DNA from 4 places in the Streptacidiphilus sp. EB103A genome. Region 2 is predicted to be linked to each of the others. Evidence: riboswitches for the same ligand, from Rfam matches in the RefSeq annotation. Region 2 holds a riboswitch; each other region holds the start of a gene.
The links. Region 2 has a riboswitch for cyclic di-AMP ahead of ABH941_RS26640 (hypothetical protein). Riboswitches for the same ligand answer to the same signal wherever they lie in the genome.
Positions count from the first base shown of each region.

Region 1: linked by a shared signal. The riboswitch ahead of ABH941_RS10585 (transglycosylase family protein) and the one ahead of ABH941_RS26640 (hypothetical protein) in region 2 are both predicted to bind cyclic di-AMP.
Region 3: linked by a shared signal. The riboswitch ahead of ABH941_RS05765 (NlpC/P60 family protein) and the one ahead of ABH941_RS26640 (hypothetical protein) in region 2 are both predicted to bind cyclic di-AMP.
Region 4: linked by a shared signal. The riboswitch ahead of ABH941_RS38380 (M23 family metallopeptidase) and the one ahead of ABH941_RS26640 (hypothetical protein) in region 2 are both predicted to bind cyclic di-AMP.

Region 1 covers NZ_JBGCAQ010000005.1:299,659-307,013, forward strand. Annotated here, with positions in the region: gene ABH941_RS10555 (pentapeptide repeat-containing protein) at 1-414, opposite strand, end outside; gene ykgO (type B 50S ribosomal protein L36) at 555-677, opposite strand; gene cpt (chloramphenicol phosphotransferase CPT) at 794-1,327, shown strand; gene ABH941_RS10570 (UBP-type zinc finger domain-containing protein) at 1,332-1,685, opposite strand; gene ABH941_RS10575 (ATP-binding protein) at 1,678-3,123, opposite strand; gene ABH941_RS10580 (FAD-dependent oxidoreductase) at 3,132-4,817, opposite strand; cyclic di-AMP (ydaO/yuaA leader) riboswitch at 5,102-5,262, shown strand; gene ABH941_RS10585 (transglycosylase family protein) at 5,269-6,450, shown strand; gene mug (G/U mismatch-specific DNA glycosylase) at 6,487-7,074, opposite strand; gene ABH941_RS10595 (transcriptional regulator) at 7,171-7,355, shown strand, end outside.
Region 2 covers NZ_JBGCAQ010000016.1:242,994-250,348, reverse strand. Annotated here, with positions in the region: gene ABH941_RS26650 (sigma-70 family RNA polymerase sigma factor) at 1-1,299, shown strand, start outside; gene ABH941_RS26645 (autotransporter-associated beta strand repeat-containing protein) at 1,381-3,414, shown strand; gene ABH941_RS26640 (hypothetical protein) at 3,405-4,592, opposite strand; cyclic di-AMP (ydaO/yuaA leader) riboswitch at 4,598-4,760, opposite strand; gene ABH941_RS26635 (NADH:flavin oxidoreductase) at 5,010-6,161, shown strand; gene ABH941_RS26630 (cellulose binding domain-containing protein) at 6,306-7,355, shown strand, end outside.
Region 3 covers NZ_JBGCAQ010000003.1:119,192-126,546, forward strand. Annotated here, with positions in the region: gene ABH941_RS05750 (hypothetical protein) at 1-230, shown strand, start outside; gene ABH941_RS05755 (NYN domain-containing protein) at 361-1,776, shown strand; gene ABH941_RS05760 (NlpC/P60 family protein) at 1,959-3,032, shown strand; cyclic di-AMP (ydaO/yuaA leader) riboswitch at 3,374-3,522, shown strand; gene ABH941_RS05765 (NlpC/P60 family protein) at 3,581-4,606, shown strand; gene ABH941_RS05770 (NlpC/P60 family protein) at 4,821-5,915, shown strand; gene ABH941_RS05775 (hypothetical protein) at 5,940-7,220, shown strand; gene ABH941_RS05780 (glycosyltransferase 87 family protein) at 7,213-7,355, opposite strand, start outside.
Region 4 covers NZ_JBGCAQ010000034.1:17,400-24,754, forward strand. Annotated here, with positions in the region: gene ABH941_RS38370 (PrsW family intramembrane metalloprotease) at 1-23, shown strand, start outside; gene ABH941_RS38375 (hypothetical protein) at 180-1,865, shown strand; gene ABH941_RS38380 (M23 family metallopeptidase) at 1,979-2,941, opposite strand; cyclic di-AMP (ydaO/yuaA leader) riboswitch at 2,954-3,085, opposite strand; gene ABH941_RS38385 (thioredoxin family protein) at 3,310-3,921, opposite strand; gene ABH941_RS38390 (undecaprenyl-diphosphate phosphatase) at 4,088-5,023, opposite strand; gene ABH941_RS38395 (MFS transporter) at 5,176-6,513, opposite strand; gene ABH941_RS38400 (MarR family winged helix-turn-helix transcriptional regulator) at 6,632-7,201, shown strand; gene ABH941_RS38405 (ABC transporter substrate-binding protein) at 7,277-7,355, opposite strand, start outside.

The sequences.
Region 1 (7,355 bases), on a different contig from region 2:
GAAGGCGGCCCGCAGCTCACCGTGGACGGCGGCGGCCGCAGGCCGGGCGAGGGCCTCCGCGAGATACCTCAGCAGCTCCTGCAGGTCGCGCATCACCGGGAACACCGCGAACATCCGCCGCGCCGAGCCCGGGTCCTGCCGCCAGTCCCGGCCCAGGAAGGTGACCTGGGAGACCTTCTGGCCCGCGCCGAAGCAGTCGTAGACGGTGCAGCCCTTGAACCCCTCGTCCCGCAGCCGGGTGTGGATGCCGCAGCGGAAGTCGCCGCCCAGGTTCGGACAGGCCTGCCCGGCGCCCTTGTCGACGGCGAAGTCCGCCGAGCGCGCGAACGCGGGCACGACGCAGCACAGCGCGAAGCAACTGCCGCAGTCGGCCCGCTGTTCGGACGGGTCGATGGTTCCTGACGTTCCTGACACGGTGCGGTCACTCCGGGGACGGGGTCGGGCGCTCACCCCGGAACCCTAGCCGCAGTCCGGGCTACCCGCGGCCGAGCGCAGGGCTTCGATCAGCGTCAGCCAGCCCCGGCGTCCTGATGGGCGTCGGGGCTGGATCAGCTTTAGCCCTGGCGGGCCTTGTAGCGGGGGTCGCGGCGGTTGATGACGAAAACCCGGCCGCGGCGGCGGACGACCTGGGCGCCCGGCTTGGCCTTCAGCGATTTGAGCGACTGGCGGACCTTCATGGGCGTTCCTCTCCTTGCTCTGTGGCCATGACAACGCGGTCGCGGGTTGCCGTATTCCTCCTGGACTTGCCGTTAATCGCTTCGGACGCCGTGGCGGTTGCCTTTACCGTGGCCCGGTGGCGACTCAGGTGATCGTGTTGAACGGTGGGTCCAGTTCGGGGAAGTCCGGGATCGTCCGGTGTCTGCAGGCGGTGCTGCCGGATCCGTGGCTTGCCGCCGCGATTGACTCGCTGGTGGAGGCGATGCCCGCTTCCCTGCGGAGCTCGTCGGCAGGGATCGACTTCGCCGCGGACGGCGGTGTGCAGGTGGGATCGCAGTTCCGGGAGCTGGAAGCGGCATGGATGGAGGGGGTCGCAGCGATGGCCCGGGCGGGGGCCCGGGTCATCGTCGATGACGTGTTCCTCGGCGGAGCGGCGTCGCAGCAGCGGTGGCAGAAGGCTCTGGGCGGACTGGAGGTGCTGTGGGTCGGGGTCAGGTGTGAGGCTTCGGTCGCTGCAGGTCGCGAGGTTGCCCGTGGGGATCGGGGCCGGGGGATGGCCGCGTCGCAGGCGGAGATGGTCCACCGGGGCGTGGTCTACGACCTGGAGGTGGACACCACGCACACGGAGTCGCTGGAGTGTGCGCGGGCTGTCGCCGCCCGGGTCGGGTGACCGACTACTGGTGGAGACGCTGCTGCCAGTCGATGGGCACCCGGCCGGCCGGGCCCGGGGTGGGCTGGTCGAGTGGGTGGTGTTCGGGTCCGGCCAGGGCAGGGCCGCTCTCGTAGAACTGCTCGTCCGGGTAGCTCCAGAACCAGGCCTCGCCGGGCTCGAAGCTGGTGATCACCGGGTGGCCGGCGGCGGCGGCGTGGGCGCTCGCGTGCTGTGAGGGCGAGCTGTCGCAGCAGCCGATGTGGCCGCAGAAGGCGCAGCGCCGCAGGTGGAACCACCAGCCGTCGGCAGCGTCGCATTCCGCGCAGCCGGCACCGCTGGGGGCTGCGGTCGGGTCGATCGCGGGGATGTCACTCATCGTGCGCTTCTTCCTGGTCGGGATCGTGTGCGGTCAGCGGCAGCGTCACCCGGAACAGGGTGTCGCCCGGTACCGATTCGACCCTAAGGTCCCCGTGGTGACGGTGCACGACGATCCGCCAGGAGATGTCGAGCCCGAGCCCGGTGCCCTCGCCGACCGGCTTGCTGGTGAAGAAGGGTTCGAAGATCCGCCCCTGGATGTCCGCGGGCACCCCGGGGCCGGTGTCGCGGAAGCCGACCACCGCCTGGTCGTCCTCCGTGCGGGTGCTGATGGTCAGCGTGCCGTGCCCGGCCATGGCGTAGAGGGCGTTGTCGATCAGATTGGTCCACACCTGGTTCAGCTCCGCCGCGAAGGCCGGGACCCGGGGCAGCGAGCGGTCGTAGTCGCGTACCACGGTGACGCCGGGCCCGAGCTTGCCGCCCAGGATGACCAGGGTGCTGTCCAGCAGCTCGTGCAGGTCGACCTGCTGGTAGGGGGCGCGGTCCAGCTGGGAGTACTGCCGAGCTGCCCCCACCAGGGAGGAGATCCGCGAGGACGCCGTCTCGATCTCGGACAGCAGCAGTTCTGTCTCCACGCCGTGGACCAGCCAGCGCAGCGCCCCCGGCAGGCCCTCGGGGCCGACCGCCGCGTCGACCTGCTCCAGCCAGTCCGCGTCCAGTCCGGCCTGGACCAGCACCGGGGCCAGCTCCCAGCCCTCGGCCACATCGTGGTCGTCCAGCCAGTCCGTCAGGGCGTCCTCACGGTCGGACGCCTCCAGCGGCCCCAGCACCGGCTGTCCGGCGACGGCACGCACCGCGTCGTCCTGCAGCCGCACCAGTTCGTCCAGCGCCGCGCCCTTGCCGGGGCTCCCCGCCAGCTCGCCCAGCGCGCCGCGCATCTGCGCGACCCGCTCCCGCAGCGCCGCGGTGGCACGTACCGCCGCCGCGGCGGGGTTGTTCAACTCATGGGTCAGCCCGGCCGACAGCGTGCCCAGGGCGAGCAGCCGCTCGCGCTGGCCGACCGCCTGCTGGAGCGTCCGGGTGCCGAAGAACAGCCCCTCCAGCAGATGCTCGGCCATGGGGAACCAGTCGTGCATCAGCCCGGCGAAATCGTGGGCCGACAGCACGAAGAACCGCGTGGGCACGACCACCCTCATCGAGTTCACATACACCTGCGGCACCCGCTCGCCCAGATAGGCCTGGAAGGCGCCCGAATAGACCCCGGGGCTGGAGGACCGGTTGACCTCGATGTCGTCGGGGCCGACCCGGCGCGAGAGCACCACGGTGCCCTCGACCATGACGTAGAAGCGGGTCGCCGGCTCGCCCTCGGCGTACACCGGGCCGGGCTCGTAGCACTCCACCCGGCCCACCCGGCAGAGCCACGCCAGTTGATCGGGTGTCAGCTTCTCGAACAGGAACAGCGAGCGCAGCTCCTCCGGAGAACAGATCACACCGCTCACCTCGCCCGTCACAGCTTGTCCAGGTAGCGGTGGACGAACATGACCGCCATCGCGCCCTCGCCGACCGCCGAGGCGACCCGTTTCGCGGACTCCGAGCGCACGTCACCGGCCGCGAACACCCCTGGCACGCTGGTCTCCAGATGGTGCGGCGGACGGTCCAGCGGCCAGCCGCCGGAGCGCTGCCCGGCCTCGCCCAGATCCGGACCGGCCAGGACGAAGCCGTGGTCGTCGCGCACCACCACCCCGTCGAGCCACTGGGTCATCGGCACCGCGCCGATGAAGACGAACAGCCACTGCGCGTCGACCTCCTCGGTGCGGCCGGTCGCGGTGTCGAGCAGGGTCAGCCGCTCCAGATGGTCCTCGCCGTGCGCGGCGACGACCTCGGTCCCGGTGCGGACGGTGATCACCGGGTCGGCCTCGACCTGCTGGATCAGGTAGTGCGACATGGAGGCGGTCAGCGACTCGCCGCGGACCAGCATGGTGACCGACTTGGCGCCCCTGGACAGGAAGACCGCGGCCTGCCCGGCGGAGTTGGCGCCGCCGACGATGTAGACGTCCTGGCCGGCGCAGCCCACCGTCTCGGTCAGCGCGGAGCCGTAGAAGATGCCGCGGCCGGTCAGCTCCTCCATGCCGGGGGCGGTCAGCTGCCGGTAGGCGACGCCGGTGGCCAGGATGACGGTGTGCGCGGAGATGGCGCTGCCGTCCGCGAAGCGGACCGTCCGGGCCGAGCCGCAGATCTCGAAGCCGGTCACCTCACGGGCGGTCAGGATCTCAGCGCCGAACTTGGTGGCCTGGCGGCGGGCCCGGTCCGCGAGCTGCGAGCCGGAGACCCCGTCCGGGAAGCCGAGGTAGTTCTCGATCCTGGAGCTCTGCCCGGCCTGGCCGCCGGTGGCGGTGCGCTCGATCAGGACGGTGCGCAGGCCCTCGGAGGCCCCGTACACGGCCGCGCCCAGACCGGCCGGGCCGCCGCCGATGACGATGAGGTCGTAGAAGTCGGCGGCGGGGGTCGTGGAGAGGCCGACCCGCTGGGCCAGCTCCTCGTTGCTGGGCTCGACGAGGGCGTCGCCGTCGGTGGTGATCACCACGGGCAGCCGCTCCCCGTCCTCGCCGGCGGCCGCCAGCAGCTGCCGGCCCTCGGCCTCGGTGACCGGGTACCAGCGGTAGGGGACCTGGTTGCGGGCCAGGAACTCGCGGACCTCGGAGGAGCGGGCCGACCACCGGTGCCCGACCACCTTGGTCTCGTCCACCTGGTGCGGGTCGTCGGCCAGCCAGGCCTTCAGCAGGCTGTCCAGGACCGGGTAGAGCTTCTCCTCGGGCGGGTCCCACGGTTTGAGCAGGTAGTGGTCCAGGTCCACCACATTGATGGCGTCGATGGCGGCGCCGGTGTCCGCGTAGGCGGTCAGCAGCACCCGGCGGGCCTGGGGGTAGATGTCCATGGCCGCTTCCAGGAACTCGATGCCGTTCATCTCCGGCATCCGGTGGTCGGCCAGCAGCACCGCGACCAGCTCGCCGCGCAGCTTCATCTCCCGCAGCGCCTCCAGCGCCGAGGGGCCCGACTCGGCCCTGACGATACGATGGCCCTCGCCGTAGCGGCGCCGCAGGTCCCTGGCGACAGCCCGGGACACCGCCGGGTCGTCGTCCACGGTCACGATCACCGGTCGCTTGGTGCTCTCCGGTCCGGTCGTCGTCGGCATCGCCGCTCCGCCCTGTCGTCGGATCTGCCCTGTCGTCGGGTCTGCCCGGCCCAGAGGTCGTGAGAGGGCCGGGTTCCTACGCTATCCGCTCGGGCGCGTCCGATCCTCCGGACGTGTGACTGGGTGCGGCGAACCGGGTCGGGAACCTGTGAATCATGGAACGGCGGCGTGACGGATCCCACAGTCTGTTGTGGTTTCAATCAAGGTCTGTCTACCTTTCTGGCGTTCGCACTTAAGCGGAACCGACATCTCCGGAACGCCGAGTCCTGCCGCCGGAGAAGTTGCGACACCAGCTACCGCACCACGGCAGGAGCGGGGGAACCAGGTAAGCCGCCACGTCGACCTTGGTCGTCGACGTGGCTTGGGGTGAAGTCGTGCTGCGCACGACCGGGCAACTCCAGCCCGAATCCGACAGCTCACCTCGTAGGCGTGGGAGAGGAAACGCTGCTTCATGCTGTCCGTCCACGGGCGTCACCGCGCTCCGAAGCCCCGACGCACCACCGCCCAGCGCCTCATCGCCTCGGCCGGACTGGCCGGCGTCGGCCTCACCGTCCCGCTCGTCACCGCCGGCAGTGCCTCCGCCGCCAGCGTCTCCACCTGGGACGCCGTGGCGCAGTGCGAGAGCACCGGCAACTGGAGCATCAACACCGGCAACGGCTACTACGGTGGCCTGCAGTTCTCGGCGTCCACCTGGGCCGCCTACGGCGGCACCCAGTACGCCGCCACCGCCGACCAGGCCACCAAGGACCAGCAGATCGCGGTCGCGGAGAAGGTCCTGGCCTCGCAGGGCCCGTCCGCCTGGCCGGTCTGCGGGCCGCAGGCCGGTCTCACCCAGGGCGGCGCGGCCGCCTCGGTGAACACCTCGTCCTCCGCCGGCTCCTCTTCGAGCTCCTCCTCGACCTCCTCCAGCAGCTCGTCCTCGGACACGTCCAGCTCCTCGGACTCGTCCTCCTCCTCGGACACGTCCTCCTCGTCCACCGCGAGCAGCGGCAGCTACACCGTGGCCGCGGGCGACTGGCTGTCGACGATCGCGACCAAGGAGCACGTCTCCGGCGGCTGGCAGCGCCTCTACGCGCTGAACCGCTCCGTGCTCACCTCGGGCCCCAACGTGATCTACCCGGGCCAGAAGCTGACCCTGGGCAGCGCCTCGGGCTCGACCTCCTCCAGCAGCAGCTCGGACTCGACGGCCACCGACGCCTCGGCCACCACGTCCAGCAGCGGCTCCAGCTCCAGTACCACCACCGCGAGCAGCACCTCGACCAGCTCCAGCAGCGGCATGGCCGCGGCCGCCGCCTTCGCGCTGTCGAAGGTCGGCGAGTCCTACGTCTACGGCGGCACCAGCGACGCGGGCTGGGACTGCTCCGGCCTGGTCCAGGCCGCCCTGGCCAAGGCCGGCATCTCCGCTCCGCGCACCAGCGAGGAGCAGGCCACCGCCAGCACCCGGGTCTCCCTGGACTCGCTCCAGGTCGGCGACCTGCTGTTCTGGTCCAGCGACGGCACCGCGTCCGGCGCCTACCACGTGGCGATGTACGTCGGCAACGGCGAGTACGTCGAGGCCGCCAACCCGAGCTCCGGCGTGAAGACGGACACCATCAGCAACTGGGCCCCCGCCTTCGCGGGCCGCATCAGCTGACCTGTTGACCAGCTGACGCGACATCATCTCCACCCGTCAGGGGCGCGGCCGGTCCGGCCGCGCCCCTGAGGGAGTTCCGTCCAGGCTGAGCCGCAGCTCGCGGAAGCGCTCGGCGATGGCGTCCAGGGTGTAGTGGGCGTTGAGGCCGCTGGGATTGGGCAGGACCCACACCGCCGTCCCGCCGAGGGCGGAGGACTGCGGGCCGACCGCGGCTCGGGGCGCGTCGAACGCCACCCGGTAGGCGCCGATGCCCAGCACGGCTAGCGCCTGCGGGCGCAGCCGCTCCACCCGTTCGCGTAGCGCCACCCCGCCCTCCCGGTACTCCTCGGCGGTCAGCTCGTCGGCCTTGGCGGTGGTCCGGGCGACGACATTGGTGATGCCCAGGCCGAAACCCAGCAGTTCCTGCTGCTCCTCCGGCTGCAGCCGGCGCGGGGTGAACCCGCTGAGGTGCAGCGCGGGCCAGAAGCGGTTGCCGGGGCGCGCGAAGTGGTGGCCGGTGGCCCCGGACCACAGCCCGGGGTTGATACCGCAGAACAGCACCCGCAGTCCGGGAGCGATCACATCGGGGATGGTCAGGTCGGGGGCGGCGGCGAGCTGCTCTGCTGTGGGCTTCACGAACGACAGTCTGCCCGCTGCGACCGGCGGTCCGTTGAACGGCCCCTCCGCTGCGTTAGCATCCAGGGACGCCGCCAGGCCGTCGTTCGAAGGAGAGCCCGCACCATGCCCGACCAGCCGGACCCGCTGTTCGCGGGCGTCGACGCGCTGCTGGCCGCGGTGCAGTCGGGCCAGGTCCTGCCGGTCCCGGAAGAGCGGGTGCGGCTGCGGCGGGCCGCCGGGCTCACCGAGGCGGCGGTCGCCCAGGCACTGAGAACCCGGCCGGCCTCGGTGCAGGCATGGGAGGAGGG
Region 2 (7,355 bases):
CTGTCCCTGTGGTGGCTGGAGGCGGCCGGCGAGCTCACCCGCGCCGAGCTGGCCGAAGCGCTCCAACTCACGCCGCAGCACACGGCGGTACGGGTGCAGCGGCTCAAGGAGCGCCTGGAGGCGGCCCGGGTCGTGGTCCGCGCGCTGCGCGCGACGCCGCCGTGCCCGGACCTGGTCGCGCTGACCGAGGTCTGGGACGGGATTCCGGCTCCGCTGTGGCGCAAGCGGCTGGTGCGGCACGCCAACGAGTGCTCGGCCTGCTCGCTGCACTGGCGGGATCTGCTCCCGCCCGAGGGACTGCTCGCCGGCATCGCCCTGGTGCCGCCACCGCCGGGCCTCACCCTCGGCGCGCTGCTGCACGGGAGCGCCGCTCATGCCGTCGCGGGTCATGCCGCCGGCCTGGGCGGACGAGTCGGCCACCTGGTGCAGTACCTGATGGCGAAACCCGTCGCCGCCGCGGCAGCAGGCGCCCTGGCGCTGGGCGGCGGTGCCGCTGCCGGCTACGCCGTCCTGGCCCAGCCACCGCACAGGGCACCACAGCCCATCGCCGCCACCGCGCCTCCCAGCGCGACCCCGGTCTCCAGCAGCGCGGCCATACCCAGCACGACCCCGAGCACCACGCCCGCACCCGCCGCCCCGCACTACGGCCAGACCGTGGACCACGCGGAGAGCGCCCCGTCCGCCACCGCCAAGCCCGGCCCGCTGCCGGTACGGCCGCAGATCGCGCCGGTGTCCATCTCCGGAACGTTCGGGTCCCAACACCCCGGCGCCAACGGTGAGATGTATGTGCTGACCCACCGGGGCGACAACCTCACCATCACCGGGCGCGGCTACCTCCTGGTGCGCTGGCAAATCCTGACCCTCGGGCAGATCTTCCCGCCGACCTGGACCGGACTCAGCGGCAAGCTGTTCCATGTCGCCTCCGGCGGCGGGCGACGGATGGACGACCTCAAACCGGGCACCACCGTCGCGGGCACCTGGATGGGAGACCGCAACCAGGGCTACGCCACGCTGGTCACGGGGGCCCAACAGATGTGGCAGAACGAGTACTTCTACCTGGACGGCACGGTCACCCTGCACCTGAACCAGACCGGCCTCCGCTACTCGCTGATCGTCTCCCCCAGCACCTGGCAGGCCGTCAGCGCCGACATCGACCAGGCGCCCAACCCCGCGGCCGGACTGGTCCGCTACGGCCTGGTCCGGGACACCGGCAACGACGCCGCTCCAGTCCCGCAGTACCTGACCCGGTCGAGCCCCGCCGACCCCTTCTCGGTCGCGCAGCTCTCACGACTGTCCTAGCGAAAGCTGTTATCGCCGGGCCAACAGTCGCATCTCCCATGGTGAGCGTTGATTCGATCCGACCGTCGGGAGAAACGGCACATGAGCAAGCAGACTGGCGCACACCGGATTCGCCGCGGCCGGGTCGTGGTCGCCGGGTCGGTGGCACTCGCGGCCGTGGGCGCTCCGCTCCTCGCCTCGCAGCTGCAGGCCTCGGCGGCCACCACCGACATCACGGCCGCGATCCGGGCCGGGCAGAACGTCACCCTCACCGGCGACGCGGTGGTGAACCTCCCCGCCGGGACGACCACCTACAACGGCGTCATCAGCGGCACCGGAACGCTCACCGTCAACGCCCCCACCGGCTCCGGAACTCTCGTGCTCACCAAGGACAGTGACTTCACCCTGCCCGCGTCGCGCCGCCACCAGACGGTGACCACCACCAAGGCCGCCCATCCGGTGACCACGGTCACCGACCCCGACGAACCGGCCGTGATCGTCAGCCGCGGCGCCACCCTGCAGTACAGCGGCACGGGCTCCACCGGCATCATCGGCCACTACCCCTACGGCACCCCCGGATACGCGCTGAACGAGGACAACATCCGGGTCGACGGCACGCTGGTGCTGCAGACGGTGAACCGGAACTACAACCTCGGCACCATCAGCGGCTCGGGACTGATCCTCCAGCCGCGCTTCACCTGGGGATCCCTGGACCTGGCCGGTACGCACCCGTTCAGCGGCGTCATCTACAACGGCACCGGAATGGCGCTCGCCAAACCGTGGTACCCGCTGTCACTGCCCGACGCCAAGGCCGTCGTGAACGAGGGCTCGGCCATCATCGGCACCCCGTACGACTACACCCTGAGGCTGCGTCAGAACTTCTACGAGGACCACTACGGCAACGACATCAACTTCCACACGGCCAGGGGTGGACTGGTCATCGTCAGCGGGGTGTACAGCTACGCGGACCAGGGAGTGCCCAGCAACCCCTCGCTGAGCGACCCGGCGCTCAACCGCAGCACGTCCGTGGGCAACGCCAACACCCGTGGCGTCAACATCGAAGGCGCGCACGTCCAGTGGGGCGACGGGACCAGCAGCCGGTTCTTCCTCCCGGCCACCCCCGCCAACTCCTACATCAACATCCACAGGAACGGCACGCTGGCCTTTGACTACAACGGGCCGGTCACCCTGGACACGCCCATATCCGGCGGCGTCTACCACAACTCGCTCAGCACCCCCGCGTACAGCGACGTCAGCCTGGTGGCCCAGCCGGGCAACGCGGTGACCTTCGCGACGCCGATGAACTACCACGGCACCACCACCATCGGTGCCGGCGCCACGCTGACCCTCGGCACCGGAGCCGCCAGCGGTGACTCCGCCCTGCTCACCGGGACCGCCTCGGACACCGTCGACGACCGGGGCACCCTGGTGGTCCGCAACGCGGGCAGGGCCGTCTCACTGTCCCGGATCAGCGGCCCCGGCTCCCTCGTCCAGGCCGGCTCCGCCACGACCACCCTGACCGGCCCGATCTCCTACACCGGCGGCACCACCGTCTCCGCGGGCACCCTCACCGTCGCCGGCGGCAGTCTCGCCACCAGCAGCGGCGTCGACCTGACCCGGCCGGGGGCCGTCCTGGACCTGCGCAAGGCAGGCGACCAGACCGTCCGGAGCCTGTCCGGCGTCCAGGGCAGCACCATCCTGCTCGGCAGCAACACCCTGACCGTGGACACGGCCGAGTCCACCGTCTTCAGCGGCCGGATCGTCGGCGGAACCCTGAACAAGACCGGCACCGGCTCACTGACCCTCACCGACAAGGCCACCCCGGCCGGACACGGCTGGACGACCGGGACAGCACCGCAGGCAACCGCCGGCGCGCACCCGACCGCGAGCGCGAGCCCGAGCACGGGAGCGACCGCAGCGGCGACGTCGGCCGGGAGCCCGGCAGCTACCGCGTCCGGCGCTCTGGCCCAGACCGGAAGCTCCATGCCCACCCTCGGCATGGCCGGCGCGACCGCCGCCCTGCTGGCGACCGGCGCCACCCTGCTGGTGCGCAACCGCCGCAGGTCAGCGGCCGAGACCGGGACCGGAGCCGGGACCGGCGGCGGGCATCGCCGCCGCAAGGGTCGTCAGCGGTAGACCCGGATGTAGTCGGCGGAGAAGGTGATCGGGCTCGTGGACGTCGGGGCCGGGTGGTACTGGCCCGCGCTGATCGACAGGTTGAGGATCAGGTAGGCGGACCAGTTCGCGCCGACGCCGGAGCCGTCCGAGTAGACCTTGGCGCCGTTGACGTACCAGTCCACCGAGTTCGCGCCGTAGTAGGTGCCGATCGTCACCCAGCTGTCGGGGGCCACCGCCGAGGCGTTGGTGTAGTAGTTCTGCCCCGAGGTGACGTGGTTGGTCAGCTCCAGCAGGTTGGGGTTGTCGGGGTGGTACTCGAAGGAGTCGATCTCCCCGTTGCCGTTCTTCCAGGTCCACAGGGCCGGCCAGGCGCCTGCGGCGGACGGCAGCTTGACCCGGGTCTCGACGTAGTCGCCGGTCTTGACCTGGAAGCCCTCGTTCGAGCCCTCGGTGGTGAGCATGCCGGTGGTCCAGGCCTGCTTGCCGTTCTCCAGGGTGTGCGAGGACGGCTGCGCCGTGAAGGTGGCGACGCCGTTGGCGACGCTGACGTCGTTCTGGTCGAGCCAGTCGAGCTTGTTGTCGTTCGGGTTGTGGGTGCCGTAGGCGTACGAGCTGCTGGTGCTGCCGACCCAGCGGGAGCCCCAGGAGATCGGGCTGTTGAACTCGTCCGACCAGGTCAGGGACTTCCCGGCGATCGGGGCGGCGGTGCTCGGCGTGCTGCTGGCAGTCGGCGTGGCGGTCGGCGTCGCGGTGGGAGTCGCGGTCGGCGTGCTGCTGGCCGCCGCGGTGACCTTCAGCGTCTTCGAGGTGAGGTTGTGCCAGGTGCCCGCGCTGTCCTGCCAGAAACCGAACTCGGTGTAGGTCCCGACGGGCAGCGTACGGCTGCCGGTGGTGATGGAGACCCCGCTCGGGCAGATCCGGACGTTCGTATGCGATCCCGGGAAGTCCAGATTGTCGCCGGCCGCGTCCCGGACGCCTACGCCGAGCGTCTTGGCGGTGAAGCAGCTGGTGGAGTGCACCGTGAGTTTGGCTGTCGTCGCGGTGCCTGCGGTCATCGAGGTGGGAGTGAGCCGGTCCTGGGTGACACTGGTCGCGGCCTGGGCCGGGGTGGCGAGCGAGACGGCGGCCAGCGCGGCGGCGCCGGCCATCCCGACGGCCGCGCCGAGGCGTGCGGAGGCAGGGGCAGGTATGCGCATGACGGAGTTCCTCTGCGACGCCTGCGAGGTGAGCTGTCGGGTTGGGGCACGAGGATGCCCGGTCGCGCGTGGCGCGACTTCACCCCGAGCCGGATCGCGCCTGTGGCGGCGCTGGGACCGGCGACTGACCTGGGTCCCCCGCTCCTGCCCGTGGAGCGTTTCGAGTGCCTGCGACCGGGTGGACAGGATTCGGCGTCCCGGTGGCGAGGTCCGCGTGCGGCGGAGACAGCAGGCTAGGCAGGCGGTTCGCCCAGGTGCAATGGAATGTGCCAGGGTTCACATAGGGCTTATAACGGACATTCGGCAGGCAACGGTGCCGCCGGGCGGTTCCCGCAACGCTGGAATGCGGCCGCCCCCGGTGCGGTTGAGAGCAACGCCACAGCCGTTTCCGCGCCATCTACTCATGGAGTTCCGCACGTGACCGTCAGTCCCTCCAGCCCCGCCAGTCCGTTCAGCTCCTCCGCCGCCCGCGCGGCCCAGCTCCTGTCGAGGCCGCTCACCCTGGGCGGGCTGACCGTCCCGAACCGGATCGTGATGGCCCCGATGACCCGGAAGTTCTCGCCGGGAGGCGTCCCGGGCGAGGCCGTGGCCGCCTACTACGCCCGACGCGCCGCCGGCGGCGTCGGACTGATCGTGACCGAGGGCACCTATGTGGGCCACGAGTCCGCTGGGCAGAGCGACAGCGTCCCGCGCTTCCACGGCGAGGAGCAGCTGGCCGGCTGGGCGAAGGTCGCCGAGGCCGTGCATGCGGCGGGCGGCAGGATCGTCCCGCAGCTCTGGCACATCGGCATGGTCCGCAACCCGGGCGAGCCCCCGTTCGCGGACGCCCCGGCCGTCGGCCCCTCCGGGATCCGGCTGGACGGCACCGAGGGCGCCGGCAAGGCGATGACCCAGGACGACCTGGACGAGGTCGTCGCGGCCTTCGCCCGGGCCGCGGCCGACGCCGAGCGCATCGGCTTCGACGGTGTCGAGCTGCACGGCGCCCACGGCTACCTCATCGACCAGTTCCTGTGGTCCAGCACCAACCGCCGCGCCGACGCCTACGGCGGCGACCCGGTGGCCCGTACCCGGTTCGGCGCCGAGATCGTGGCCGCGGTCCGCGCCGCGGTCTCGCCGGAGTTCCCGGTGATCTTCCGCTTCTCGCAGTGGAAGTCCGAGAACTACGACGCCCGGCTCGCCGACAGCCCCGCCGAGCTCGACGCGCTGCTCGCCCCGCTGGCCGCGGCCGGTGTGGACGCCTTCCACGCCTCCACCCGGCGCTACTGGCTGCCCGAGTTCGACGGCTCGGACCTGAACCTGGCCGGCTGGACCAGGAAGCTCACCGGCAAGCCGGTCATCACGGTCGGGTCGGTCGGCCTGGACGGCGACTTCATCCGCGGCTTCCAGGGCGAGAGCGCCCCGGTCAAGGGCATCGACGACCTGCTGGACCGGCTGGAGCGCGAGGAGTTCGACCTGGTCGCCGTGGGCCGCGCGCTGCTGCAGGATCCGGAGTGGGCCGCCAAGGTCCTCGCCGGCCGCTTCGACGAGCTGGACGCGTACCACCCGTCGGCGCTCCGCAGCCTGGTCTGAGAGCTCCGGTCGTGGTGTCAGGTCCAGGCCATTCCCTTGACGCCGGGCAATGGTCTGGACCATCGTGTGAGGGCCGCGGCTGAACGCCCCCACACACCTCAGCAGCACATGACCTGTGCTGCCCCCACGCTGAGGAGAACGCCGATGAGGCGTCTCGCCATGCCCTTCACCACGGCCAGAACCGGAGCCGTCGCCACAGCGTCCGCAGCCGCCGCGGCCCTGGCCGCCGCGGGGCTGCTGGTCCCGGCCAGTGCCCACGCCGCCTCCGGACTCACCGGGCTGATCGCGAACTTCGCGGTCACCCAGAGCTGGCAGGGCGGATTCGAGGGCGGCTACACCATCACCAACGACACCAATGCGACCGTCACCACCTGGTCCCTCGTCTTCGACCTCCCCACCGGCGAAGCGGTCACCAGCGTCTGGAACGGCACCCTCACCCACTCCGGCAACGTCTACACGATCACCGCGCCCAGTTGGGCGAGCCCGCTCGCCCCGGGCGCGACCGCCGATGTGGTCGGGATGGACATCTCCACCGGCGCCACCCAGACCCCGCCCGCCGACTGCCTCATCAACAACCAGCCCTGCCAGGGCGTCCCCGCCGACACGGTCGCGCCGTCGACACCGACCGGACTGGCCGTCAGCGGAACCGGACCCGGCAGCATCGCGCTGTCCTGGAAGGCGTCCACCGACAACGTCGGCGTCGCCGGATACCGCCTCTACGAGGGCAGTTCCGTGGTGGCGACGGTCACCGGCGCCACCGCCAACCTCACCGGACTGCTGGCCGGCAGCAGCCACACCGTCAGCGTCACCGCGTTCGACGCCGCGGGCAACGAGTCGGCGCACTCGGCCGCGGTGACCGGGGTGGCCGGCAGCGGCAGCGTCCCGGGCGCCGCCGCGCCCTATGTGGACCTCGGCGCCTGGCCCACGCCCAGCCTGCCGGCGATCGCGACCGCGACCGGGCTCAAGCAGTTCTCGCTGGGCTTCCTCATCAACGGCAGCACCGCCTGCACCGCCAGCTGGTTCGGCGCCTACGACCCGGCGTCCGGATGGGAGAAGGCCGACTTCGACGCGATCCGGGCGGCCGGCGGCGATGTCCGGCCCTCCTTCGGTGGCGCCAACGGCACCGAACTCGCCCAGTCCTGCACCACCGTGGCGGCCCTGGCCGCGCAGTACCAGAAGGTGGTCGACGCCTAT
Region 3 (7,355 bases), on a different contig from region 2:
CCCTGTGCGGCAACCTGACCCGCTTCGACGTGACCCGGTCCTCCCGAGTGGTCGAGTTCGTCCATCTGGACCTGGCCGGCGAGCCGCGGGTGGAGGAGCGCGAGGTGCTGAGCGAGACCGTGGAGTCCGTGCGCTGCCGCTGGTGCAACGCGGTGGACCAGGTGGAACTGGTGGACCGTCCGGGTGCGGAGGCCGAGGCGGCCGCACAGGCTGGGCGTAGCGAGGTCTGAGGTTCCGGCGGGTCGCCCTGGGGCAGGTGGGCCCGAGGCATGTGTGGCGCGGTGACGAGTAGGGGGTGGGGCGGGCGAGAATGGTTACTGCGGGCAGCAGTCCCGCAGGACCGGATCGGAGACAGCGGACGTGGTGGAGCGAGACCGGGCGGACGCCGCCGCGGGGCCCGACGGCCCCGACGAGGCGGCGGACCTCGCGCTGCCCGCCGCCGAACCGGCCGAGCCCGTCGAACCCGTCGAGCAGCTCGACCGGCCGCTGCCCGAGGGGGTGCGGCGCAGGGTCGTCGGCATCGCCGCCGACGGGCTCAGCGCCATGCCGCTCGCCGAGCTGCCGCCCCGGCTGCGTCCGTACGCCAAGTTCACCCCGGTGCAGCGGGCCAGACGCGGGGCCACCGCCATCGCTGCCGCGCTGGAGACCGAGCCGGGCTTCCGGTCGCGGATAGCGGAACGCGTCAGACAGGGCCAGCCCGACCTGGTCGCGGCACTGGAGAACGGACAGGTCCCGGCCGCCGCCGATCCGCAGGACGTCGCCGCGGTGGCGTACCTGCTGCGCCCGGTCGGCTGGAGCAAGCTGGTCGGCGACGCCGGCGAGGAGGTCGAGCGGGCCGAGTCCGAGGGCGCCGCCGCCGAGGCCGCCCGGCTGGTGGAGAAGCTGCAGGCGGAGCTGTCCGCGCTGCGCGAGACCAGCAGGGCGGAGGCGGACCGGGGCCGGGTCGAGCTGGACGAGACGAGGAAGGAGCGGGACTCGCTCCGTCGCCGGGTGCGCAGCCTGGAGGCCGACACCAAGCGCGCCGAGGCGGCCACCCGCAAGGTCGCCGCCGAGCTGGAGGCGCTGCGCGCGGCCGGCGCCACCGAGCGGGGCAGCACCGACAGCGAGGTCCGCCGGCTGAAGCACCGGCTGGCCGAGGCCGAGTCGGCCGTCGAGGCGGCCAGGCGGACTTCCAGGGAGGGGCGCAGCGCCGAGGAGATGCGGCTGCGGCTGCTGCTGGACGTGGTGCTGCAGGGCGCTCAGGGGCTGCAGCGGGAGCTGGGGCTGAAGCCGGTCAGCACCCGCCCCGCGGACACGGTGGAGGCGGTGTCGCCGACCACGGCCTCACCCCATGACGTGGCCAGACGTGCCCTGGACGGGGACGACCCCGCGCTGCTGGACCAGCTGCTGGCGCTCCCTCAGGTGCATCTGCTGGTGGACGGCTACAACGTCACCAAGAGCGGCTATCCGACGCTGCCGCTGGAGAAGCAGCGGGTCAGGCTGCTCAACGGACTGTCCATGCTCGCCGCGCACAGCGGCGCGGAGATCACCTGCGTGTTCGACGGCAAGGATCTGGACGCACCGGTGCCGATGGCTCCGCCGCGCGGGGTGAGGGTGCTCTTCAGCCGCTCCGGGGAGAACGCCGACGAGTTGATCCGCCGTCTGGTGCGGGCCGAGCCCGAGGGCCGTCCGGTGGTGGTGGTGTCGACCGACCGGGAAGTGGCCGACGGAGTACGGAAGGCCGGCGCGCGGCCGGTGCCCTCGGCGATGCTGCTGCGGCGTCTTGTCCGCACCTGAACTGAATAGTCGTCCGGGCGGCTTTAAACCCTTTCATATAAAGGACATTGCTCCCATTCATACCCGGACTTCCCGCCCAGGGCGACAGAGTCACATCTCTCTCACTAGTCTCTCCCTTCGAACCTATGTCTGTGAACCTCTGTCTGTGTTCGCCAGCGTTTGCTCGAAGGGAACCAGCTTCTGTGGCCACGCACCGTCGCCCCAAGCAACCCAGCCGCGCCAAGGTGTCGATCCTGACCGCGGCCGCCGCCACCGCTGTGGCCCTCTCGGCCCAGGCATCCGCGCAGGCAGCGCCGATGACCACCAGCGACCAGGCGAAGTCCCAGGTCGAGGCGGACCAGGCGGCGGCGAGCGCGGCGACGGAGCAGTACGACCAGGCGCAGACCCAGGAGCAGACGCTGCAGCGGCAGACCAATGTGCTCCAGGACGAGATAGCCCGGCAGCAGGCCGCGGTGAACAAGGAGTTGGGCCAGCTGGGGCAGATGGCCAGCGCTGAGTACCGCAACGGCGCCGTCGACCCGACGGTGAAGCTGCTGCTCGCCTCGAACCCGACCGAGTACCTGAGCCAGGCGTCCACCCAGAGCCGGGTCGCCGGCAGCCAGGCCGCCATGCTCCAGCAGTTGCAGAGCCAGGAGAAGACCCTGGCCGAGGAGAAGGCGCAGGCGGCCCAGGAGCTGACGGCCCAGCAGAGCCTGCTCCAGCAGATGCAGTCGGCCAAGAACACCGCCCAGTCCAAGCTCAACCACGCCCAGAGCGTGCTCAGTTCGCTCTCCGCGTCGGCCCGTGCCGCAGTGCTGGCGGCGGCCGCCAAGTCGCAGGGGACCAGCACCGGCGGCGCCTACGGCTCTGTGAACTCCACCGACAACCACATGTCGGTCTCCCAGATCAACCTCTCCGGGATATCCGCCGCCGCCCGTACGGCGATGGAGGCGGCGATGAGCAAGGTCGGGGTCGCCCCCTACTCCTTCGGCGCCTCGGGCCCCAATGCCTTCGACTGCTCCGGCCTGGTGATGTGGGCCTTCGCCCACGCCGGGATCAGCCTGCCGCACTCCTCCTTCTCCGACGAGTCCGTGGGCACCCTGGTGGCCTCCAGCGCCGACCTGAAGGTGGGCGACATCGTGGTGCTGGAGCACGGCAACCATGTCGGCCTCTACGCCGGCAACGGGATGCTGCTGAACGCCCCCGAGTACGGCTACAACGTGTCCATCCAGCCGATGTCCTACTTCGGGTCGATCGTGGCGATTCGTCGCTTCTGACGGAGAGCCACCTCCGGGTCGAAGGTTTGGGAGTCGGCTGAGGCGAGGGTTGTCTCGTGATGTGACTCACGTCACCACGGCCTCCAACGCCTCGGCCGGATGACCGATTTGACCGCCATGTCGTCGTCAGATGGTCATGCCGCGACTACGTTCCGTTCGAAATCTGATGCGGTGTCGTAACCAAAGATAGTTTTTACTTACAGGGATTTGAACGGATCACGGTTGGGTCACTAGTGTCATCGATCGAACCACCGCGAAGTCGATCACCCATCCCGGGTGACAGCGGGGGTTTCCGCCGAGTCCGACCGTACGGCAGGCCGTCCCGAAGCCATCGGGGTGACCACAGGGGAGCGCCGTCAGTCTCGGAGCCGGGGAACCACGTTCCTCGGGGTGAATCGACGCCAGGCCGGTACGCCGGTGAAGCGCCGTAGGGCACGTCTTCCAGCCCGAACCCGTCAGCTCACCCGGTAGGCGGACGTAGGAAGAAGGAGCTCGCCTTCGTGGCGTCCCATCGTCGTCCCAAAGCCCCTGGTCGCGCTCGCATAACCGTGCTCACGGCTGCAGCGGCCACCACCGTCGCCCTCTCCGCGACCGCTGCCCAGTCGGCGCAGGCGGCCCCGACGCAGACCACTGCCCAACTCAAGGCCCAGATCGACAAGCTGAACAGCGACGCCGACACGGCGGTTCAGCAGTACGACAAGGCGCAGTCCGACCAGCAGACCCTGCAGAAGCAGGTCAGCACGCTGCAGGACCAGGTCGCCCGCCAGCAGGCCTCGGTCACCGCCAAGGCCACCGCCCTCGGCTCGGTCGCCAGCGCGATGTACCGCAGCGGGTCGATCGACCCGTCGGTCCAGCTGATGCTCTCCACCGACCCGGAGTCGTACCTGAACCAGGCGTCGGCGCAGAGCCAGATCACCGCCAGCCAGTCGAACATGCTGGCCGAGTTGAAGAGCGAGCAGTCGACGCTCAACAACGAGAAGGCCGAGGCCGAGACCAAGCTGAAGGCCCTCGACGCCACCAGCAAGCAGCTCGCCGCCTCCAAGGCCGCGGTGCAGCAGAAGCTCGCCGCCGCCCAGGCGAAGCTGGACTCCCTCACCTCCGCCCAGGCGGCCGCGCTCAAGGCCGCCAACGCCGCCGCCGCCTCCAAGGCCGCCGCCGCCGTGAGCAGCTCCTCTTCCTCTTCCTCGTCCAGCAGTGCCTCGGGCTCGTCCTCGTCCAAGGCCGGCGACTCGGTGGAGGCGACCGCCTACGCCGCCGCCCAGACCAAGCTCGGCGACGCGTACGTCTACGGCGCCACCGGTCCGAACACCTTCGACTGCTCCGGGCTGACCCAGTGGGCGTACGCCCAGGCCGGGGTGTCCATCGGCCGTACCACCTACGACCAGATCAACGCCGGCACCGCGGTCAGCCGCGCCAACCTTCAGGTCGGCGACCTGGTCTTCTTCAACAGTGACTCGCACGTCGGCATCTACGCCGGCAACAACATGGTGCTGCACGCCCCGCACACCGGCACTGTGGTGAAGTACGAGAGCATCGACACGATCGGCTCCATCTACGCGATGCGCCACATCTGAGTTCGGCGAGCCGCCCAAACGGCTGTACGGGCCCGATCCCCTGACGGGGGTCGGGCCCGTCGCCGTGTCCGGGCCCACCTATTCCGACGTGGCGTTTCGTCAAGTTGTACTAATTTAGGGGATATTTTCGTCCTTGCTGGGGTTTGGACTCTATGTGTCCGACTCGCTAACGTCGGCGCTCGGCCCTCTGCTTCGACGAATGGAGCCAGTCCCCGTGGCGTCCCACCGACGTGTCCGACCGCTGGGCCAGTACTCCACCGTGGCAGCCCTGTCGCGCACCGCGGCGACCGTGGCGGCGGCCACGGCGGCGGTCCTGGCGGCCGGCGGCAGCGCGCTGGCCACTCCGGGCGACCCGGGCGGCGGCAGTTCCGGCGGTGGCGCCCCGGTCACCGCCGACGACGTGCAGCACCAGCTGGACGGCCTCTACGCGCAGGCGGAGGTGGCCGGCCAGCAGTACGACGGGGCGCGGGAGAAGGAGCGCGCGCTCCAGCGCGAGTCCGTGCTGCTGCAGCAGCGGGTCGCCGAGGAGCAGCAGCATGTGAACGCCCTGATCCAGTCCATGGGTTCGATCGCCAGCGCCCAGTACCGGCAGGGCGGCGGGGTGGACCCGCTGGTGAAACTGCTGCTCAACGCGCACCCCGACCAGTACCTGGAGCAGGCCTCGACCGCGGACCAGGCCGACACCGTGGCCGCGCTGAAGCTCCAGCAGATCGAGGAGGACCAGCGGCAGCTGGTGCAGGACCGGACCGAGGCGGTGGCCCAGCTGGCCCAGCTGGAGACGCTGCGGCAGTCCATCGCCGACAGCAAGGCCCAGGTCCAGCAGCGGCTCGGCCATGCCAAGGCGCTGCTGGACACGCTGACCGCGGCGCAGCGCGCCCAGCTCCAGCAGACCGAGGCGGACGCGGCGGGGGTGGCGGCCCAGGTCGCCGAGCAGCAGCTGCCGTCGGACCAGGGACCGGCCTCGGGGCGCGCGGCCGAGGCGCTGGCGGCCGCGGAGAGCGCCCTCGGCAAGCCCTATGTGTACGGATCCGCGGGCCCGGGATCGTTCGACTGTTCCGGGCTGATGTACTGGTCCTGGCGTCATGCCGGAGTGACGCTGCCGCGTACCTCGCAGGGCCAGGCCTTCGCCGGACAGCGGATCCCGCTGAGTCAGGCGAGGCCCGGTGACCTCGTGATCTACTACGGCGACATGCACCACGTCGGGATGTACGCAGGCAATGGGACGGTCATCCATGCGCCCTACCCGGGGGCCAGGGTCCGCTACGAGCGGGTCGGCGACATGCCCGTCGCCAGTGTGGTCCGGATCTGACCCGTCCCGGGGACGGTGCCGCTGATGGCGGCCGGACGCCGGGCGGTGCTGGCCGCCGGTGCCGCGCTGCTGGTCGCCGGCGCCCTGGGCGGCGAGGAGTGGCACGACCGGCAGCACTCCGCCGACGCCGGACCTGCCGCGGACCCGGCCACCTCAGCGGCCCTGCAGGCGGTCCTGGACCGCCGCGCCGCCGCCGTACGGGCCCGGGACCAGGCCGCGCTGGCCGCGACGGTGCTGCCCACCGCGCAGGCCCTTCGCGACAGCGGCGCCGCGATGCTGGGCAATCTGGCCCAGGTGCCCGTCGGTGCGTGGGAGTACCGGCTCAAGGCCCTGGACGCCTATCCGCTGCCGGCGGTGATCGGCGCCGAGGGCGCGGCGCGGCTCGCGACCCGGGTCGAACTGTCGTACCGGCTCAGCGGTTTCGACTCCGAGCCGGTCACCGCGACCCAGTACCTCACCTTCACGCGCAGCGCGGACGGCGGCGCGTGGCTGCTCAGCTCGGACAGCGACCACCCCGGCGGCGACGTCCAGCTCTGGGACCTCGGCCCGGTCACCGTGGTCCAGGGCCGCTCCAGCCTGGTGCTGGGGCTGCGCGACCCGGGCACGCTGCAGCAGCTCGCCGCCGAGGCGGACCGGGCGGTCCCGGCCGTCAGCGCGGTCTGGGGCACCGGCTGGGGTCAGCGGACGGTCCTGCTCGCCCCGCTCGGGCTGGACCAGTTCGGACGGCTGCTCGGCGCCGACCCGGCCGGCTACTCCGCGATCGCCGCCGTCACCACCGGGGAGCTGGGCGCGGCCGAGGCCGGCCGCACCGAGCGGATCACCGTCAACCCCCAGGTCTGGGACACCCTCAACGGGCTCGGCCGACGCGTGGTCACCATCCATGAGACCACCCATGTCGCCACCCGGGCGATCACCGAGCAGTGGACCCCGCGCTGGCTCGCCGAGGGCGCCGCCAACTGGACCGGCTACCTCGGCACCGGCCGCACCCCCGCCCAGATCGCCCCGGAACTGATCGCCGACCTCAGGGCGGGCCGGATCCCGGACCGACTCCCCGCGGACGCGTCCTTCGACGGCTCGGCGGCGGACCTCCCGCAGGCGTACGAGCAGGCTTGGTTCGCCTGCCGGAGCATCGTCCTGCGCCACGGCCAGAAGGCCCTGGTCGCCCTCTACGGCGCGGTGGCGGCGGCCGGCGGAGGCGGAGGAGCGGACGCCGCGCTGGACTCGGCGCTGCGCCGGACCGTCGGCTCCGGACTCAGCGCCTTCACGGCCGAGTGGAGGGCCGATCTTCGCTACGCGGCTAGGTAGTCTCCGGGGCGGCCGCAGCAGGCGTCTCCAGCACCGTCGCCGGCACCGTCGCCGGCAGCGCGTCCGGCACGGATTCCGGTTCCGGCCGCATCGTCTCGCGCCACAGCCGGCGGCAGGAGACCACGGCGGCCGCCG
Region 4 (7,355 bases), on a different contig from region 2:
CCGCCGTGGAACCCCCCGGCTGACCCAGCCGTCCACCGGCGCACACACACGGCGCGCGCACCATCCGTTCACGCCCTTGGCTGATCGCACCGGAACCATCGGGGGCCCCTCCCGCGTTGGACCTGTTGACCCCGCATGCAGCGTGCGGAGACGCCGACACAGCGTCAGGAGGCCCGCGGATGACAGACGGCATCTACCGCATGGCCGTGACCAGTGGCCACAGCCACCGCGACACGGTCACCCTCGCGGGACAGCAGGTCAGACACTGGCTGAAGGCCCAGCACTACGAGGACCCCGGCGCCGAGGACGGCCGCCACCGGGTCGGGGCGCAGGCCGTGCTGGACTGCGCCCTCAAGGACCGGGTCAGAGGCGCCAGCGGCGCCAAGGAGTCGGTGGCGCGCTGGCGACTACGCGAGTTCACGCCTCAGGGAATCTGGCAGACCTCACTGACGATCAGCACCCCTCCCACCGGCGGCACCTGGGTGCGCCTGGACGCCGAACAGCTGCCGGTACGCGGCGCCTCGGCGACCAAGGCCCCGGTCCCGGCCCTGGCCAGAGGCCTGCTGGACGTCCTGGCCGCTGCCGAGGGCGAGCACCAGGGCGCGGCCCGGGTGCACGGCATGCCCACCGTCATCGAACGCGGCGACGTCGACGAGGTGCTCGACGAACTCTGCGACCCCGACCGCCGGATGCCGATCGTCGTCGCCAGCACTCCCCCGCGTGTCGACTTCGACGACTGGCTGGCCGAGACCGTGGACCCGCTGCTGCGCGGCTGCGCCGGCCTCGCCGTGCTCTACGCGCTGGCCCCCGGCGCCGAGCGCGACTTCAACCGGGCCCTGGAGCACCACCGCGTCTACGGCGGCGCCGTCCGCACCTACCTCCCCGGCCTGGACCCGGCCTGGGCCCCCGAGGCCCAGCGGCACCGGGTGATGGGCCGGCACACCCTCGACACCGACCTGCGCCGCGCCTCGGGCCTGCTGGCCTGGCTGCCGCGCCGGCTCGCCGTCCAGTCCCCGTTGCCGGACGCCCTCGCCGGGCTGCCGCCGCTGCGCGCCCAGAACCTGCGCGGCGGATCGGCCCCCTGGTCGGAGGAGAGCGCGGACATCGCCGCGATCGACGGCGTCCAGCCCGGAAGCCTGCTGGTGGACCACCACGAGGAGGAGGTCCACGAGGAGCGGGCCCGCGCCGAGGAACTCCAGGAGGTGCGCCGCTGGCTCCGCGACGCCGAGGAGCGCGAGTCGCAGCTGGCCGCCGAGTACGACGAGCAGTACAGCGAGCTGCGCGAGGCCCGCACCCAGGTCAGGTCGCTGCGCGGGCGGCTGGCCGAGGCGGACGGCGGCGAGGGCGCGACCCGCGCCGAGCCGGCCGCGGGCCGGGTCGACCCGGTCTCCTTCGCCGAACTGATCGAACGGATCGGCGAGTTCCCGCTGCTCTCCTTCACCGGCGACCCCCGGCTGACCCGGGAGCTGGACGACCAGACCGACCACCCGACCTGGGTCAGGATGGCCTGGGACGCGCTGCTCGCCCTGCAGGACTACGCCGAGGCCGCGGTGCACGGCGAGTCCGGCGGCGACTTCCGCCGCTGGTGCGAGAACACCCCGGTCGACTGCCATGTCTTCCCGCCGCGCAAGGTGATCCGCGACGAGTCACGCACCGTCCGCACCAACACCAAGTGGAAGGGCGAGCGCGAACTCCCGGTCCCGGTCGAGGTCAACGCCGGCGGCAAGGTCTTCATGGGCGCCCACCTCCGGATAGGCGGTGGCGGCACCGCCCCCCGGCTGCACTACTTCGACGACTGCTCGGGGACGGGGAAGATCTACATCGGCTACATGGGCCTGCACCTGCGGAACACCAGGACCAACTGAGAAAGGAACGCACCCGGTGGCCGGACAGACCGACGGTCCCGGTGTCGGGGGGTTGTCACCGGGACCGTCGGAGTTCAGGGGTGCTCAGTTCTCCGGTACTCAGTTCTCCCGGGTCAGAGCGCGAGGCCGTGCTGGGACAGCCACAGCGCCGGGTCCACCGGCTCGCCGCCGCCGGGGCGCACCTCCAGGTGCAGGTGCGGGGCGTTGACGTTGCTGCCGGTCGCGCCGACCCGGCCGATGGGCTGACCGGCCGTCACCTCGCCGGAGCCGACGCCGATCACCGAGAGGTGGCAGTACCAGACCTCGGTGCCGTCGGCCAGGGTCTCCACCACGCGGTAGCCGTAGGCGCCGGCCCAGCCGGCCGAGGTGATGGCGCCGCTGCCGACCGCGGCGACCGGGGTGCCGGTCGGGGCGGTGAAGTCCTGCCCGGTGTGCAGCTGGGACCAGAGCGAGTCGGACTGGCCGAAGCCGGATCCGGCGACCGCCGAGGCGACCGGGGACACCAGGGTGCCGACGCCGCCGGCCGCGTTCTGCGCCTGTGTCACCGCGGCCTGGGCCGCCGCCTGCGCCGCCGCGGCCTGCCGGGCTGCCTCCGCCACCGCCTGGGTCGCGGCTTCCTGGGCGGCCTGCTCGACTGCCCGGGCCCGTTCCGCCGCCTCGTGTGCGGCCGCCTCACGGGCCGCCGCCTCCCTGGCTGCTGCTTCCCTGGCTTCTGCTTCCCTGACGGCTGTCTTGCGTGCCTCCGCCTCGACCGCCGCCTGGCGCCGGGCCGTGTCCTCCACGGTCGCCCGCTGCTGGGTGGCCTGGGTGCGGATCCGGTCGGCGAGGGCAGTGCCCGGGTCGCCGGTCGGTCTGGTGAGCGTCGCCGTCGCGCCGTGGGCCTGCTCCTGGGCGACCAGGGTGCTGCCCCCGGTCTCGCGTACGGCCGCCGACGCGGAAGGGGCCGCGAGCGCGACGGCTCCGGTGGCACCGACCGCCGCCATCGCCGCGAAGCCCAGCACCGCCGGGGCGCTGCGCTGCGGCGGAATCGGCTGTACGGGTGCCACGGGTGCCCAGGCGGGCGAGTTCGACGCCACGTTCGGCGTGCTCCTTTCCTTCCATCTCGCCGACCGGGTTAGCTGACGGGTTCGGAGAGGAAGGTCCCCTACGGCCAGTTTCGGCCGATTCACCCCTGCGTGCGTGGTTCCCCGGTTCCAGACAGGATTAGGCGACCGCGTACGACGCCGTCAAAGCAACGGCAGACCTTCGCACTGCGTTATTGAACGGTAATCCCAGTGACGGTTGATGCCAAGCAATCCCGGGGGTGCAGTTGAGTGCTCACGGAGCGGTACCGAGATTTGTCCGGTTCTGCCCCGTACTGACCACCCCTGAGTATGCATCAGCCCGACTGTTCTCACCTTCCCGCCAATCTCACCTTCCCGCCAATCTCACATTTGCGGCAGTCTCACCGGGACCGCAGATAGAGCCAGTCCACCAGGGTTCCGGCGAATCCGTCGGCGTCCAGGTTGCGCGCGTTGGCGAACTCGGACGGGTCCCCGGTGTCCGTCCTGGTGCCGTCCGGGCCGAGCAGCACCAGGGCGGGAATTCCGCTCTGCGCCAAGGAGACGTAGCGGGAGGCGAGTTGGGTGTTGCGGTCGTAGTGCCCGACATCCACCGTCACCAGGTGGTAGTTGCGGGCCAGGATCCGGTGCACCCCCCCGGTGTCCACCAGCGCGGACAGTGCCCGGCAGTCCTCGCACCAGGACGAGCCGAAGTCGAGCAGGACCGGCCTGCCGTCCGCCGAGGCCGCGGCAACGGCCGCTGCCACCGCGGCACTCGCGTCCGCCGAGGGGTCGTAGCCGTCCGGGACGGGGGCGAGGCTCACCGAGGGCAACGGCACGAACGGGTGGGCGTAGCCCACCTCACCGGCGCCGTGGGCGGCCCCGGGGGTGGCGGCGTCGCCCGGCGCGCCCCGGTGGCCCGGCGCCTGCCCGGTCACCGTCATGCAGCCGCCGAGCAGCAGCAACGTCCCAGCCGCACCGGCGATCGCGGCAATCCGTCGCCGAACCCCTCGCACGGCACTCCCTCCCACGCTCCACCCCCGCGACAGCGGAGGATCTTCCACGATCATGGGATCAGAGGAATGGAGCTTCCCGGGTGCAGCAACGCGGAAGGAGCGCCCCGATCACCCGTACGAGGGACGACCCCGGACGGCCCTACGCCGCCGTAGCCGGCTGTGGCGGCTACGCCAGGGTCAGATAGGCGAGGCTGCCGAGTCCCGCGACCGTGCAGTAGATCGCGAACGGCGTCAGCGTCCTGGTCTCGAAGTACTTGGTGAGGAACCGCACGGCGACATACCCGGCGACGAACGCCGCCACCGCGCCGGCCAGCACCTGGCCGCGGATGCCGTCGCCCTGATGCCCCATCAGCGAGGGCACCTTGAGCAGCGCGGCCGCGCCGATCACCGGGGTCGCCAGCAGGAAGGCGAAGCGGGCCGAGTCCTCGTGCCGCAGGCCCTTGAAGATGCCCGCGCTGATGGTCGCCCCGGAACGGCTGATGCCCGGCAGCAGCGCCAGGATCTGGGCGCAGCCGACGACCAGGGCCGAGCCCCAGCTCAGCTTGGTGATCCTGCGGTCGGAGAGCACGTCGGGGTGCACCTCCTCCTCGCCGAGGCCCGGCTCGACCGGGACCGCGTCCCCGGCCCTGCGCCGACCGGTCCCGCCGCGCTTGAGCCGCTCGGCGACGAACAGCACCAGCCCGTTGAGGGTCAGGAAGATCGCCGCCGGGATGGGCTTGCCCAGGTGCTCACGGAAGACCTTGTCCAGCGCGAGTCCGGCGATGCCGACCGGGATGGTCGCCACGATCAGCAGCCAGGCCAGCTTCTGGTCGACGGTCTCGATCCGCCGCTCGCGGACCGAGCTGACGAAGCCGGAGATCACCCGGACCCAGTCCCGCCAGAAGAACACCACCAGCGCCAGCGCGGTGGCCAGGTGCAGGCCGATCAGCACATTGAGGTACGGGGAGTCGGCCGCGGCGACATTGAGGTCGCGCTTCCAGGAGCCGCCGATGAGGGCGGGCACCAGGATGCTGTGGCCGAGACTGGAGACCGGGAAGAGCTCCGTGACGCCCTGGAGCAGGCCGACGCCGATCGCTTCTGGATAGGTGAGGACGGACGACATCGGTGGCCTTCGGCAAGGGGATCGACAGCGGGCAGTCAGAAAGTACTACAGCGCTGTAGACCCTCCACCCCCTCGCGCCCCTTATTCACCACTCGGTCCCCGAGCGTTCACCGAAGCCGTCCCCGAACCCGCGTCACGTCCCCGAACCCGCGTCACGCCGCCGGACGCAGCTCCGCCGCCAGCCGAGGCTCGACCGAGGTGGTGACCACCCTGGTCCGGCGCACGGCGTTGTCCTGCGCGCCGGTCAGCTGCGTCCGCAGCCGGACCGCCAGCACCACGATCAGCACCGTGCAGCCGGCCATCACCACGATGTACTCGGCGGGCAGACCGGCGCCGACGAGCAGCACCCCGGCCGCCGGGCCCATAGCGATGGCAACCTGCTTGACCAGCGCGAACGCGGCGTTGTAGCTGCCCAGCAGATGCGCCGGGGCCAGGTCCGCGATGATCGGCCCGAGCGTGGGCGCGAGCAGCGCCTCGCCGACGCCGAACAGCATGTAGACGGAGAGCATCGCGGCGGTCGCCACCGTGCCGCCGGACACCAGGCCGGCCACGGCGGCCGCAGCCCAGGCGCTCAGCCACACCACGCCGGTCGCCGCGATCGCGGTGCTGCGGCGACGGCGCGCGGTGATCCGTACGACGATCATCTGCAGCACCACGATGGCCAGCGTGTTCACACCCAGCGCCAGCCCGAGGACGGACGGCGAGGTGCCGACGACGTCGGTGGCGTACGCGGCGACGCCGGACTCGAACTGGCCGTAGCAGGTGAAGAAGATCAGCCCGGCGAGCAGGCAGATCCGCACCATGGCCTTGTCCGCCAGCAGGGTCCGAAGCTCCGACTTCGGCTTCGCGACCACTACTGCCGGGGCCGCCGCTGCGGCGGGCATCCGGATGGTGCCGGTGACGGCGGCGAGCACCAGGAACATGATCGCCTCGACGGTGAACAGCAGGGTCAGGCTGGCCGGACGGCTGACGTCCACGATCTGGCCGCCGATCAGCGCGCCGATGCCCATGCCCAGGTTGACCAGGGTGAACTGCAGTGCGAAGGCATGCGCCCTGGTCTCCCGGGTGGAGCAGCGGACGATCATCGTCGCCAGCGCCGGCTGCACCGCGGCGACCCCGGCGCCGAAGAGGAACGCGGACATCAGGATGTGCCCGCTGCCCGAGGCATGGCCGAAGGCCAGCGCTCCGGCGGCGGCCGTCACCGCCCCGGCGACCAGCACCGGACGGGCCCCGTAGCGGTCGATGCCGCGCCCGGCGAGGGGCAGCGCGACCAGGGCGGCCAGCGCGAACAGGGTGAACACCAGCCACGCGGTCATCGAGCCGAGACCGCGGACCGCGCTCACGTAGACGAACATGTAGGGGACGGTGAAGCCGCTGCCGAACGCGCTGAGCGCGTTGCCGATCTGCACCCGGCGCAGCGTGCCGCCCGCCGTTCCGTACTGCTGGTTCTTCTTCTGCCACAGATTCTGATGTCTCAGCGCGAGCGTCATGCTGCACCACCCTTCACCGTCGTCCCAAGTTTCTTCCCAAAGAGTACACTACTAAAGTCTTCAGTGAGAAATGCTACAGAGGAGAACCCTTTAGCCCCGTTATGCGACACTGGGAGACATGACCACGGACGCCCCGGTACCGCAGGACGAGGTAGCCGGCGAGCTGCGGATCGACGAGCAGGTCGCGGCGTACCAGCGTGAGTTCCCGCTGGTGGACCCCCAGGTCGAGACGATCGTGTCAACGCTGACCCGGCTGGCCCGGCGGATGTCGGTCGCCTACGGGCGGCAGCTCAACGAGCTGGGCATCAGCTCGGCCGACTGGGAGGTGTTGAAGGCGCTGATCGTGGCCGGCAGCCCGTACCGGCTCGGGCCCGGCGAGCTGGCGAAGCGGCTCGGCCTCACCCCGGCGGCGATGACCCACCGGATCGACCGGATGGCCGCCGCCGAGCTGGTCACCCGCACCCGCGACGAGAGCAACCGGGTCCGGGTGATCATCGAGCTGACCCGTCCGGGCCGGGAGAAGTGGCTGGATTCGATGCGGATGGCGGCCGTCTTCGAGGAGGAGCTGCTGCAGGACGCCTCCCCCGAGGAGCGCGCCGTGCTCTCCGGGCAGCTGGGACGGATGCTGCGCCGGGTCGAGCAGCACCAGCCGGACGCGCTCGGCCGCTGCGACGACCTGGACGACTGAAATCCCTACGGGCGGAAACGCTGAGGGCCCTCTACCGCGGCGAACGGTGGAGGGCCCTCAGTACTGGCTGACTGCTCAGGAGGTGAGACCGGCCGTCTTCAGCCAGGCGTCGGCCACCGCCAGCGGGTCCGCGCCCTTGGCGCCGACCTTGGTG